Regions from separate parts of the Propionispora vibrioides genome, predicted to be linked through region 2. Evidence: a T-box and tRNA genes for the amino acid it is inferred to sense, from the RefSeq annotation. Region 2 holds a T-box; the other holds one or more tRNA genes.
The links. The T-box of region 2 lies ahead of BMW43_RS20355 (valine--tRNA ligase). A T-box ahead of a tRNA ligase gene usually reads a tRNA of that ligase, here a tRNA-Val.
Positions count from the first base shown of each region.

Region 1 (5,719 bases), on a different contig from region 2:
TGGTTACAAATTTTTGGCCGGCAAACCCCGGATCAACCGTCATAACCAGTACCATATCCACTTCCTGCAGCACATGGGTAATGGCCGACAACGGTGTGGAAGGGTTTAAAGCCACAACCGGCTTGACTCCCATTTCTTTAATCATATATAAGGCCCGGTGCAAATGATTGGTTGCCTCGGCATGGACCGAAATATATTCCGGTTTGCAGCCGGCAAACAGGGGAATGTAGCGTTCCGGTTCAAATACCGCCAGATGGATATCCAGCGGAATCTCGGTATAGGCCCGGATTTCCTCCAGCACATAAGGTCCCATGGCCAGATTGTCTACATAGGAACCGTCCATGACATCGCAATGCAGCATGTCCACCTTCGCCTTCGCCAGACGGTCCAATTCATTGGCCAGTTTTAACTGATTGGCACACATAATGGAAGCGGCAATCTGAATCATCGGCCATCCCTCGTTTCTGCTTCCAGCTCACTCAACTGCTGCAGCCGGGGAATAAAGCGACCGCCGGTAAAAGGCGTATCAAGCCAAAGCGTTGTAATTTCCTCAGCCAGCCGCTGGCTGATAACCCGGCTGCCCATACACAGCACATTAATATTGACATCGCTTTTCGCATATTTGGCAGTAAACAATTCATTGCAAAGACCGGCTCGCACTCCCGGCACTTTATTGGCGGCAATCGACATGCCCATTCCGGTACCGCAAATTAAAATACCACCGTCAGCTTCCGCCCCTGCCGCCTTTTCTGCCACCGCTTTGGCAATCGGCACGTACTCTGCCGGTTTTGCATCCGTGTCAGGCCCACAATCCACAACTTCAATTGACCGGTTGGCTAAGAACTTTTTCAGCCCTTCTTTCATCGCATATCCTGCATGATCAGATCCAATAGCAATTTTCACAGTACAGCCTCCTCTCTTGTCCTGTTTTACCGCTTATAGCTGTAAAGAGCGAATAATATTTTGATAGTCGGCGATGTTCTCCTTGGTTTTTCCCCGCTGCAGCAAGGCAGAACCGATCACGATGTTTCGTGCTCCGGCGGCTATAACAGCCTTGATATTTTCCTTATTGATCCCGCCGTCCACCTGAATTTCAAAGCTATAGTTTCCTGCTTCTTTAGCAGCAGCTAACTGTTCGATTTTTTTATTCATGGCCACAATATTCTTCTGCCCGCCATAACCGGGATTGACCGTCATAAGCAATACCCGGTCCACCAATTCATACATATATTCGAGCACTTCAATCGGCGTAGCCGGATTGAGCGATACCCCGACCGTCCTGCCGGTCGCTTTAATCATTTGCAGCGTTCTGTGCAAATGAGTGCAAGCTTCGGGATGGACCGTAATGGCATCCGCCCCGGCATCGGCAAAAGTCTGAATATACCGCTCCGGTTTAACAATCATCAGATGTACATCAAATTTCATTGTAGTCAGCGGACGAAGCATTTTGATCTGATCCGGTCCAAAAGCGATATTGGGAACAAAATTTCCATCCATGACATCAATATGCAAAGCTTTAATGCCGCACTCCTCCAGCGTTTGCAGTTCCTGCGCCAAATGCCCCATATCCGCAGCCAATAACGAAGGCGATAAAACAATACTCATCAGAAAACCTCCTTATACATCAATCTATTTTTCCCGAAATACTTGTATCTAGCAATTCCTATATGATATGACATTACATACTTACATATACTTACATGATTAAATTGTAGCAGTCTGTGATATGTTTGTCAATTGGCCATAAGCCGTATATAATAAAAACAACATATGCTTACAGGGAGTATGCTATACTATAATTGTTTTTCACAGTATTACTATTTTTAGATTAGTAGGAGGCTAACCTTGGCTCTTGAAAATAAAGAATTAAACAAAAAAGTACCTGTACCGCTTTACTACCAATTGAAACAATTGCTTTTAGAAGAAATCCAATCAGGCAATTTTCGTGAAAACGACTGCCTCCCTACCGAGATTGAACTGTCCGCGATGTTTAGTATCAGCCGCCCGACAGTACGCCAGGCCATCAATGAGTTGGTTAACGAAGGCTACTTATCCCGCTTAAAAGGCAAAGGTACATTTGTAACGAAACCTAAAATTAATCAGGAGTTTGTCCATATCATCGAAAACTTCAATGAAGGCATGCTCCGCAAAGGTATTAAGCCTAAAACCACGGTCCTGGACCTTAAGGTCACTGAAGCGGACGAAGAACTCGTTCAGGCGCTGGAAGTCGAGCCGGGCGACAAAGTTATCGAACTGCTGCGCCTCCGCTATGCCAATGATGAGCCCATTGTCCTCGTTAATACCTTTATCCCCTATCGTTTATGCCCGGAACTACTGGAAGTGAATTTAAAAGAAGTTTCTATTTACGCTACTTTTGAAAAAAACAATTTGTTCATCAAAAGAGTCCGGCGCATTTTTGAAGCCCAACGAGCCACGAAAACCGACGCACAGTTTCTGGAAATCAAGGAAGGCGATCCGCTTCTATATTTTGAAACCAAAGCGTTCCTCCCCAATAGCACGGTGATTGAATTTTCAAAGCTCAAATACCGCGGTGACCGTAATAAATTTGTCGTGGAACTGGAAAAATAAAAATAGGCCAAATCAAAACAAAGACTACTAATCTTCAAATAAGAAACTGCCAGCCATATTCTATAAATGATATGGCTGGCAGTTTCTTATTGCCGGCAAGCTACCCGTTCTCCCTGTTTATCTGTTGTATTTCTTATTGACATTTAAATTATTCAAATGTATTATTAGATAAAAAGTTACGAAAGGATCGTTTTATTAGGTGAATTATTTTGATTATAAAATTATTACTCATTTAATGCATCATGCCCGTGCAACCTGGGCAGAGCTTGGCACCTTACTGGGCTTATCCGCCCCTGCCGCAGCTGACAGAGTGCATAAGCTGGAAGAACAGGGAGTAATCACCGGCTATGCGGCCTTAATCAACCCAGAATACGCCGGCTGCGGCCTGGCCTCCATCATATTAATCACGCTGGACAATCCGGCGGACAGACCTACCTTTTTAGAGTTGGTAAAGCAGTCGCCGGAAATCATGGAATGTCACCATATAGCCGGTGCGGAAGATTACCTGCTCAAAGTACGCTGTGCCGGAACCCGTGAACTGGAAAAATTAATCAGCGAAGATATCAAAGCTCTGCCAGGCATTAAAACCAGAACAACGATCATTCTTTCAACTGTCAAGGAAACCCCCATACTCCCCATCAAGCAGCCAACGGAACGCTGACAATGGAATCATCACTCTTTCTTAAAGGAATGTTGTTGGGATTCTCCATAGCCGCACCCGTAGGTCCGATTGGCCTGCTCTGTATTCAACGCACATTAGCGAATGGCTGGCTGTACGGTTTTTTATCCGGCCTTGGCACGGCAACCGCCGATGCAGCCTATGGTTTGATAGCGGCTTTTGGCATAACCGCTGTTTCCGCCTTTTTAATCAGCCAGCAATTTCTCCTGCATATTATTGGCGGGTTGTTTTTGCTTTATCTGGGCTATACCACCTTTCGATCCCTGCCAGCCGACACAGTCACCACTTCTTCCATAAAAAATAATCTTAGCAGTTCTTATTCTTCGGCTTTCTTTCTGACATTAACCAATCCTATGACCATTATGTCTTTCGCTGCCATCTTCGCCGGCTTTGGTGTGCAAGCCGGCAGCACCTGGCGTGAAACATATATCCAGCCAGCGTTTATCGTCGGAGGTGTTTTCCTCGGCTCTTTACTGTGGTGGTTATTGCTATGCGGAACTGTCACCATACTCCGTCCCCGTTTTCATCGTACCAGACTCCACTGGCTCAACCGTCTATCCGGCCTGGTCATCGGTTTGTTTGGCCTGCTGAGTCTGGCAACCCTCTAATTCTGTCTCTTCTCATTTGCCGAACAGTCCCTGTTACACAAAGGCCCTTCTGCTCCATTCTTCACAAAAAATAAACAAGCCACCCTGTTAGAGTGGCTTGTTTGATGTGGTGGGCGATGACAGGATCGAACTGCCGACATCCTGCTTGTAAGGCAGGCGCTCTCCCAGCTGAGCTAATCGCCCGTATGTTGGTGACCCGTGGGGGAATCGAACCCCCGATACCGCCGTGAAAGGGCGGTGTCTTAACCGCTTGACCAACGGGCCAATGTATTGGCTCCTCGAGTAGGACTCGAACCTACGACCGATCGGTTAACAGCCGATTGCTCTACCAACTGAGCTATCGAGGAAGGACATTTAATATTATGCCATATTACATAAAAAAACGCAATACCCTATTATGATTTTTTTAACTTATTTTTTTATTCTGCCCGGCCGCAGACAGGATAATTATTACCTGCAGCCAATAATACTATGATAGATAAGCTTTTCAACGGTCTGAACAGATCCGGCCGCAACTAAAGGAGGTAAATTTATGGATGCAAGAATTCAAACCCTGGCACATAACCTGATTACCTACTCCACCCATATCCAGCCGGGTGAAAAGGTCTTAATCGAAATGGTAGATGATGCCCTGCCCCTGACAACGGCATTAATAGACGAGGTGTATCAGGCAGGCGGCATCCCTTTCGTCACCCTAAAAAATAATCAAATTCAACGTTCCCTGTTGCTCAAAGCCAATCAGGAGCAATTATCATTAATCGGTCAGTGGGAAGCGGAACGCATGCGCCAAATGGATGCCTACATCGGTATCCGCGCCAGCCATAATGTCAGCCAGTTGGCAGATGTCCCCGCCTCCCAAATGAGCAAGTATCAGCAAAACTGGGTTGGTCCGGTCCATATGGACATCCGCGTGCCCCATACAAAATGGTGCGTACTGCGCTATCCCAATGCTTCCATGGCCCAGTTAGCCAATATGAGTACCGAATCTTTCGAGGATTTTTATTTCAGAGTGTGCAACCTGGACTACAAAAAAATGGCCGCCGCTATGGATCCGCTAATCGAACTGTTTGAAAAAACCGATGAAGTCAAGATTATCGGCCCCGGCACGGAGCTTTCTTTTTCTGTCAAAGGACTTCCCGCGGTAAAATGCTCCGGTTTACGCAACATACCGGATGGCGAAGTATACACCGCTCCGGTAAGAAATTCGATAAACGGCGTCTTAAGCTATAACACGCCTGCCGTATATCAAGGCGTTACTTATGAGAATGTCCGTCTGGAATTCAGTCAGGGAAAAATTGTGAAAGCCACTGCCAATCACACCGAGCGGATCAATGAAATATTGGATACCGATGAAGGCGCACGCTACATCGGCGAATTTGCCTTAGGCGTCAATCCCCATATTACCATTCCGATGAAAGACACGCTGTTTGACGAGAAAATCAGAGGAAGTTTTCATTTTACTCCCGGCAATGCTTACAAAGTAGCCAATAACGGCAACCAATCGACCATTCACTGGGATCTGGTCTGCATGCAGGACAAGGATCACGGTGGCGGTGAAATCTATTTTGACGGCCGCCTGGTTCGCAAAGACGGTATCTTTGTATTGCCTGAATTGCACGGCTTAAATCCGGAAAATCTCGTCTGACCCAGGAAACAAACAGGCTTGCCGCTATAGCGGCAAGCCTGTTTGTCATCGTTATATCTACTTTAACAAATCCTGAATAAAGGTCGGCAAGGCAAAACAGCTCCGGTGAACGTCCCGGTTATAATACCTGGTGGAAAACGGCAACACCGGCACCTCACCCTGCAACGGGTCATAATGTTTAGATCCTAAGGTGAAGCA
Region 1 is NZ_FODY01000002.1:268,337-274,055, forward strand. Features, by position in the region: gene rpe (ribulose-phosphate 3-epimerase) at 1-448, opposite strand, end outside; gene rpiB (ribose 5-phosphate isomerase B) at 445-903, opposite strand; gene rpe (ribulose-phosphate 3-epimerase) at 937-1,605, opposite strand; gene BMW43_RS03150 (GntR family transcriptional regulator) at 1,846-2,589, shown strand; gene BMW43_RS03155 (Lrp/AsnC family transcriptional regulator) at 2,789-3,250, shown strand; gene BMW43_RS03160 (LysE family translocator) at 3,253-3,876, shown strand; tRNA gene BMW43_RS03165 (tRNA-Val) at 3,984-4,059, opposite strand; tRNA gene BMW43_RS03170 (tRNA-Glu) at 4,066-4,140, opposite strand; tRNA gene BMW43_RS03175 (tRNA-Asn) at 4,148-4,223, opposite strand; gene BMW43_RS03180 (aminopeptidase) at 4,409-5,521, shown strand; gene speE (polyamine aminopropyltransferase) at 5,579-5,719, opposite strand, start outside.
Region 1: it has a tRNA-Val gene. The T-box ahead of BMW43_RS20355 (valine--tRNA ligase) is inferred to sense a tRNA for this amino acid. The anticodon was not compared.

Region 2 (5,719 bases):
GCGGCGGTAGTCATCGTGGCCACCGTTCGGGCGCTTAAAATGCATGGCGGTGTGCCGAAAACCGATTTAAACAGGGAGAACCTGGCCGCTCTTGATTTGGGCATGCACAATTTGATGAAGCATATTGAAAATACCCATAAATTCGGGCTGCCGGCGGTGGTAGCCATCAATGCCTTTCCGAACGATACACCGGCCGAACTGCAGCACGTGAAGGAAAAGTGCCTGGCCATGGGAGCGGAAGTGGCTATTTCCGAGGTATGGGCCAAAGGCGGTGCCGGCGGTACGGAACTGGCCGAGAAAGTGCTGGCCGCCTGTGAACAGGAAAGCAGTTTTACTTATATCTATGATGAAAAAGCGCCGATTAAGGAGAAAATTACCGCTATTGCCAGAGAAATCTATGGCGCAGATGGCGTGAATTATACGCCGGGAGCGGAAAAAACCATTCGGGAGCTGACCGAGTTTGGCTTTGATAAGACACCCGTTTGTATGGCCAAGACGCAGTATTCACTCAGTGACGACATGACCAAACTGGGGCGGCCGCAGGGCTTTACCATTACGGTACGTGAAGTCCGGGTGGCGGCCGGCGCCGGTTTTTTGGTAGCCCTGACCGGTGAAATAATGACAATGCCCGGTTTGCCGAAAAAGCCGGCCGCAGTCAATATGGATATTGATGAGCAGGGAACGATTACCGGAATTTTCTAATAGGAATAGATTAGTTTTCACTTAAGGAGGATTATCGTGTATAAAATACTCTTGAAACAGGAATTGGCGCCCAATGTAAAGCTGTTTAAAATGCAGGCGCCGCTGATTGCCAAAAAAGCGCAGCCGGGCCAATTTGTTATTTTGCGGATTGATGAAGATGGGGAACGGGTGCCTTTGACAATTGCCGACTTTGACCGTGAAGAAGGCAGTATCACGTTGATCTTCCAGGAAGTCGGCGCCTCGACGAAACTGCTGGGCACTTTGAACGAGGGCGACAGCCTGCTGGACCTGGTCGGGCCTTTAGGTAAACCGACTCATATTGAAAATTTCGGTACTGTGGTCTGTGTCGGCGGCGGCATCGGGATTGCACCGGTGTATCCGATTGCCCGGGGCATGAAGGCGGCCGGCAATGAGGTGATCTCGATTATCGGGGCCCGCAACAAGGACATTCTGATCTATGAAGAGGAAATGACGGCTGTCAGCGATACGCTGCATATTGCCACCGATGACGGCTCTAAAGGTATCAAAGGATTTGTTACCGATCCTTTAAAACAGATGATTGCCGAAGGGAAGAAAATTGACCTGGTTGTTGCCATCGGTCCGGTGATCATGATGCGTAATGTGGCCGAAGTCACCCGGCCTTATCAGATTCCTACCGTGGTCAGCCTGAATCCGATTATGGTGGACGGGACCGGGATGTGCGGCGGCTGTCGCGTGTCGGTCGGTGAGGAGAATAAATTTGCCTGCGTTGACGGACCGGAATTTGATGCTCATAAAGTTGACTTTGCCGGCCTGGTGGCGCGGCAGCGTATGTATATTCCGAAAGAAAAACAGTATGCCGAACACTGTGCGTCGACCAAGGAAGGGGGATGCAAATGTCACTCTCACTAAAGAAGAACGCTATGCCCGAACAGGACCCCAAGGTAAGGGCCCGCAATTTTGATGAAGTGGCGCTGGGCTATGAGGCCGAGTTGGCCCAGGCCGAAGCGTCCCGCTGCCTGAACTGTAAAGCAGCCCCCTGCCGGAAGGGCTGTCCGGTGGATGTCGATATTCCGGCATTTATCAAGCATATTAAAGAAGGCGACATGGACGGCGCCATTGCCAATATAAAAGAGGTTAACGGCTTGCCGGCCATCTGCGGCCGGGTTTGCCCCCAGGAAGACCAATGCGAAAAGTTCTGCGTACTAACCAAAAGAGGCGAAGCGGTTGGCATTGGCCGGCTGGAACGCTATGCAGCCGATTACGCCCGCAAACAGGGTGAAAGTGCGGCCACTGCCGCCGCGGCAGCAGTGGGGCAAAAAGTAGCTGTCATCGGTTCCGGCCCGGCCGGCTTAAGCGCTGCCGGTGAACTGGCTAAAAAGGGCTATGCGGTCACGATTTTTGAGGCGCTCCATTTGCCGGGCGGCGTGTTGATGTACGGTATTCCCGAGTTCCGTCTGCCGAAAGAGATTGTGCAGGCGGAAATTGACGGTCTCCGTCAGATGGGCGTTGCCATCGAAGTAAATGCGGTTATCGGCCGAACTTTTACGGTAGACGAACTGATCGAGGAGGAAGGCTTTGATGCCGTATTCATCGGCACCGGTGCCGGACTGCCGCACTTCATGCACATCCCCGGTGAAAATTTCAACGGCGTATATTCAGCCAATGAATTTTTAACCCGCTGCAATCTGATGAAAGCATATCGTTTCCCTGACACGGGTACACCCATTCATGTGGGCAAGAAAGTGGCTGTCGTCGGTGGTGGCAATGTGGCGATGGATGCGGCCCGTACGGCATTACGACTGGGGGCGGAAGAGGTGCATATCGTATACCGCCGTTCCGAGACTGAACTGCCGGCCAGACTGGAAGAAATTCACCATGCCAAAGAGGAAGGCATTATTTTTACGTTGCTGACGGCGCCGGTAGAGGTGCAGGGTAATCAGGAAGGCTGGGTCACCGGCCTGAAATGTATCAGCATGGAATTAGGTGAACCGGACGCTTCGGGCCGCCGTCGGCCAGTGGAAGTTCCCGGCTCTGAGTTTGTACTGCCTACCGATACGGTGATCATCGCCATCGGACAGGGGCCGAACCCGCTGGTCCAGTCCACCACCAAAGGCCTGGAAACCAATAAGAAGGGAAATATTGTGGCCGATCCCGAAACCGGCGCCACCAGCAAGCCCGGTGTATTTGCCGGCGGCGATATCGTGACAGGGGCTGCCACCGTTATTTTGGCCATGGGCGCCGGCAAGAAAGCCGCTGCCGCCATCGACACTTATTTAAGCGACAAACGGGCCGGTCAGGCTTGACATTGTCTGCGTTAGGCAGTATAGTGTAACTGGTATATGGTTAAAAGGTTATGATGGGAAGAGTAAGTTCATGACTGGCTGTCAGAGAAGAGATCCTTGGCTGTGAGATCTCCCGGCGCAGTAGGGCCGAAGGTCATCCCGGAACCGCCGCACTGAACGAAAGTCAGTAGGTGCGGCCGTGTCACCGCGTTATGGTGTTTGAGTCCGGCGGGAGTTAGTTTTTGCCGGAGAAGCAAGGTGGTAACACGAAAGCAGGCTCTTTCGTCCTTTCCGGGGCGAAGGAGCTTTTTTGTTATGATTTTATCCTTCAGGAGGTATAAACATGGATGAGCAACAGATTCCTACGGTGTATGACCCGCAGACAGTAGAAAAAAAATGGTACCAATTTTGGGAGGAAAACCGGCTGTTCCATGCGGCGGCCGCATCGGATAAGGACCCGTTCAGCATTGTGATTCCGCCGCCCAATGTAACGGGACAGCTACATATGGGACATGCGTTAGATAATACGCTGCAGGATATTTTAATTCGCTGGCGCCGGATGCAGGGCTATAACACTCTGTGGATGCCGGGTACCGATCATGCCGGTATCGCCACACAGATTAAAGTGGAGGAAATGCTGGCCAAGGATAATGTCTCCCGCTATGACTTGGGACGGGAGGCGTTTATCGACAAGGTATGGGAGTGGAAGAAGCTCTATGGCAGCCGCATCCTCACCCAGTTGAAAAGCCTGGGCGCCTCCTGCGACTGGGAGCGGGAGCGCTTTACCATGGATGAGGGCTGCTCCAAAGCGGTGCGGGAAGTTTTTGTAAGTCTGTACGAAAAGGGACTTATTTACCAGGGCAACCGTATTACCAATTGGTGTCCCCGCTGCCATACGGCGTTAAGCGATATCGAGGTGGAACATGAGGAAAAACCGGGACACTTATATCATGTTCAATATTTTGTCGAAGGCAATCCGGACGAATCGCTGATCGTTGCCACCACCCGGCCGGAAACCATTCTGGGCGATACTGCCGTGGCCGTTCATCCCGAAGACAGCCGTTATAAGCAGCTAATCGGCAAACATCTGATATTGCCGTTAGTGGGACGCAGCATTCCGGTTATCGCTGACGAATATGTCGATCCAGCCTTTGGCACCGGTGCCGTCAAAGTAACACCCGCCCATGACCCGAATGACTTTGAAATGGGACTGCGCCATGAACTGCCGGAGATTATCGTTATCGAACCGAATGGTACCATATCGGAAGGCACCGGCAAATACAGCGGCTTGGACCGCTATGAATGCCGTAAGCTATTAGTCAGCGATTTAAAAGAACAGGGCTTCTTGGTGAAAATCGAGGATCATTCCCACGCGGTTGGGCATTGCCAGCGCTGCGCGACGGTGGTGGAGCCGTTAATCTCCAAACAGTGGTATGTGCGGATGCAGCCGTTGGCCGAACCGGCTATCGAAGCTGTGCGATCGGGAAAAATAAAATTTGTTCCTGAGCGGTTCACGAAGATTTACTTAAATTGGCTGGAAAATATCAGAGACTGGTGCATATCGCGGCAAATCTGGTGGGGTCATCGCATTCCCGCCTGGTACTGTGCCTGCGGCGAAACGGTCGTTTCCCGTAACTCACCGGCGGCCTGCCCAAAATGCGGCGGCAGCCTGGAACAGGACCCGGATGTGCTGGATACCTGGTTCAGCTCGGGGCTTTGGCCTTTTTCCACTATGGGCTGGCCGGAACAGACCGAAGAACTGAAAAGCTTTTATCCGACCAGTGTGCTGGTAACCGGCTATGATATTATTTTCTTCTGGGTGGCCCGCATGATTATGATGGGGCTGGAATTCCAGCAGGACATTCCGTTTGAACATGTATTTATTCACGGTTTGGTCCGGGACGGCCAGGGACGGAAAATGAGCAAATCCCTGGGCAACGGTATTGATCCGCTGGATGTGATCGAAAAATACGGCGCCGACACGCTGCGCTTTACACTGATTACCGGCAATACCCCCGGCAATGATATGCGGTTTTACTGGGAGCGGGTGGAGTCAAGCCGCAACTTTTCCAATAAGCTCTGGAACGCTTCCCGTTTTGTTCTGATGAACTTGACCGATTTTGATGCGACCGAGCGGCCTGACCCGGCGTCCTTTACGCTGGCCGATCAATGGATTTTGAGCCGTTACGCCCATACGGTGGAAGCTGTTACCCGTAATCTGGAGCGGTTTGAACTAGGGGAAGCCGCCCGCCTGCTGTATGAATTCATTTGGAATGAGTATTGTGACTGGTATATCGAGTTGGCAAAACCCAGACTGTATAATAAAGAACAGGCGGCAGCGAAGAGGACGGCCCAGTATGTATTATGGCACGTGCTGGAAAATACGCTGAAACTGCTGCATCCCTTCATGCCGTTTATTACGGAAAATATCTGGCAGCACCTGCCCCATGACGGAGTCAGCATTATGGTAGCCGCCTGGCCGGCCAAGGAGGCCGAGTATGTAAATGGTGCCGCCGAACAGCAGATGGAAATCATTATGGAGACCATCAAGGCGGTGCGCAACATGCGGGCCGAGGTCAATGTGCCGCCCGGCAGAAAAAGCGAAGCCATTTTACAGGCTGCCAATGCGGACCTTAAACAGGTATTGACCGATAATGTACAGTACCTGAAAACGCTGGCCGCTTTGGAGCCTGTGCTGATTACGGACAGTAGTCAGGACAAACCGGCCAATGCTATGACGGCCGTCGTGAACG
Region 2 is NZ_FODY01000043.1:12,130-17,848, reverse strand. Features, by position in the region: gene BMW43_RS20370 (formate--tetrahydrofolate ligase) at 1-702, shown strand, start outside; gene BMW43_RS20365 (sulfide/dihydroorotate dehydrogenase-like FAD/NAD-binding protein) at 739-1,593, shown strand; gene gltA (NADPH-dependent glutamate synthase) at 1,578-2,987, shown strand; T-box leader at 3,029-3,259, shown strand; gene BMW43_RS20355 (valine--tRNA ligase) at 3,310-5,719, shown strand, end outside.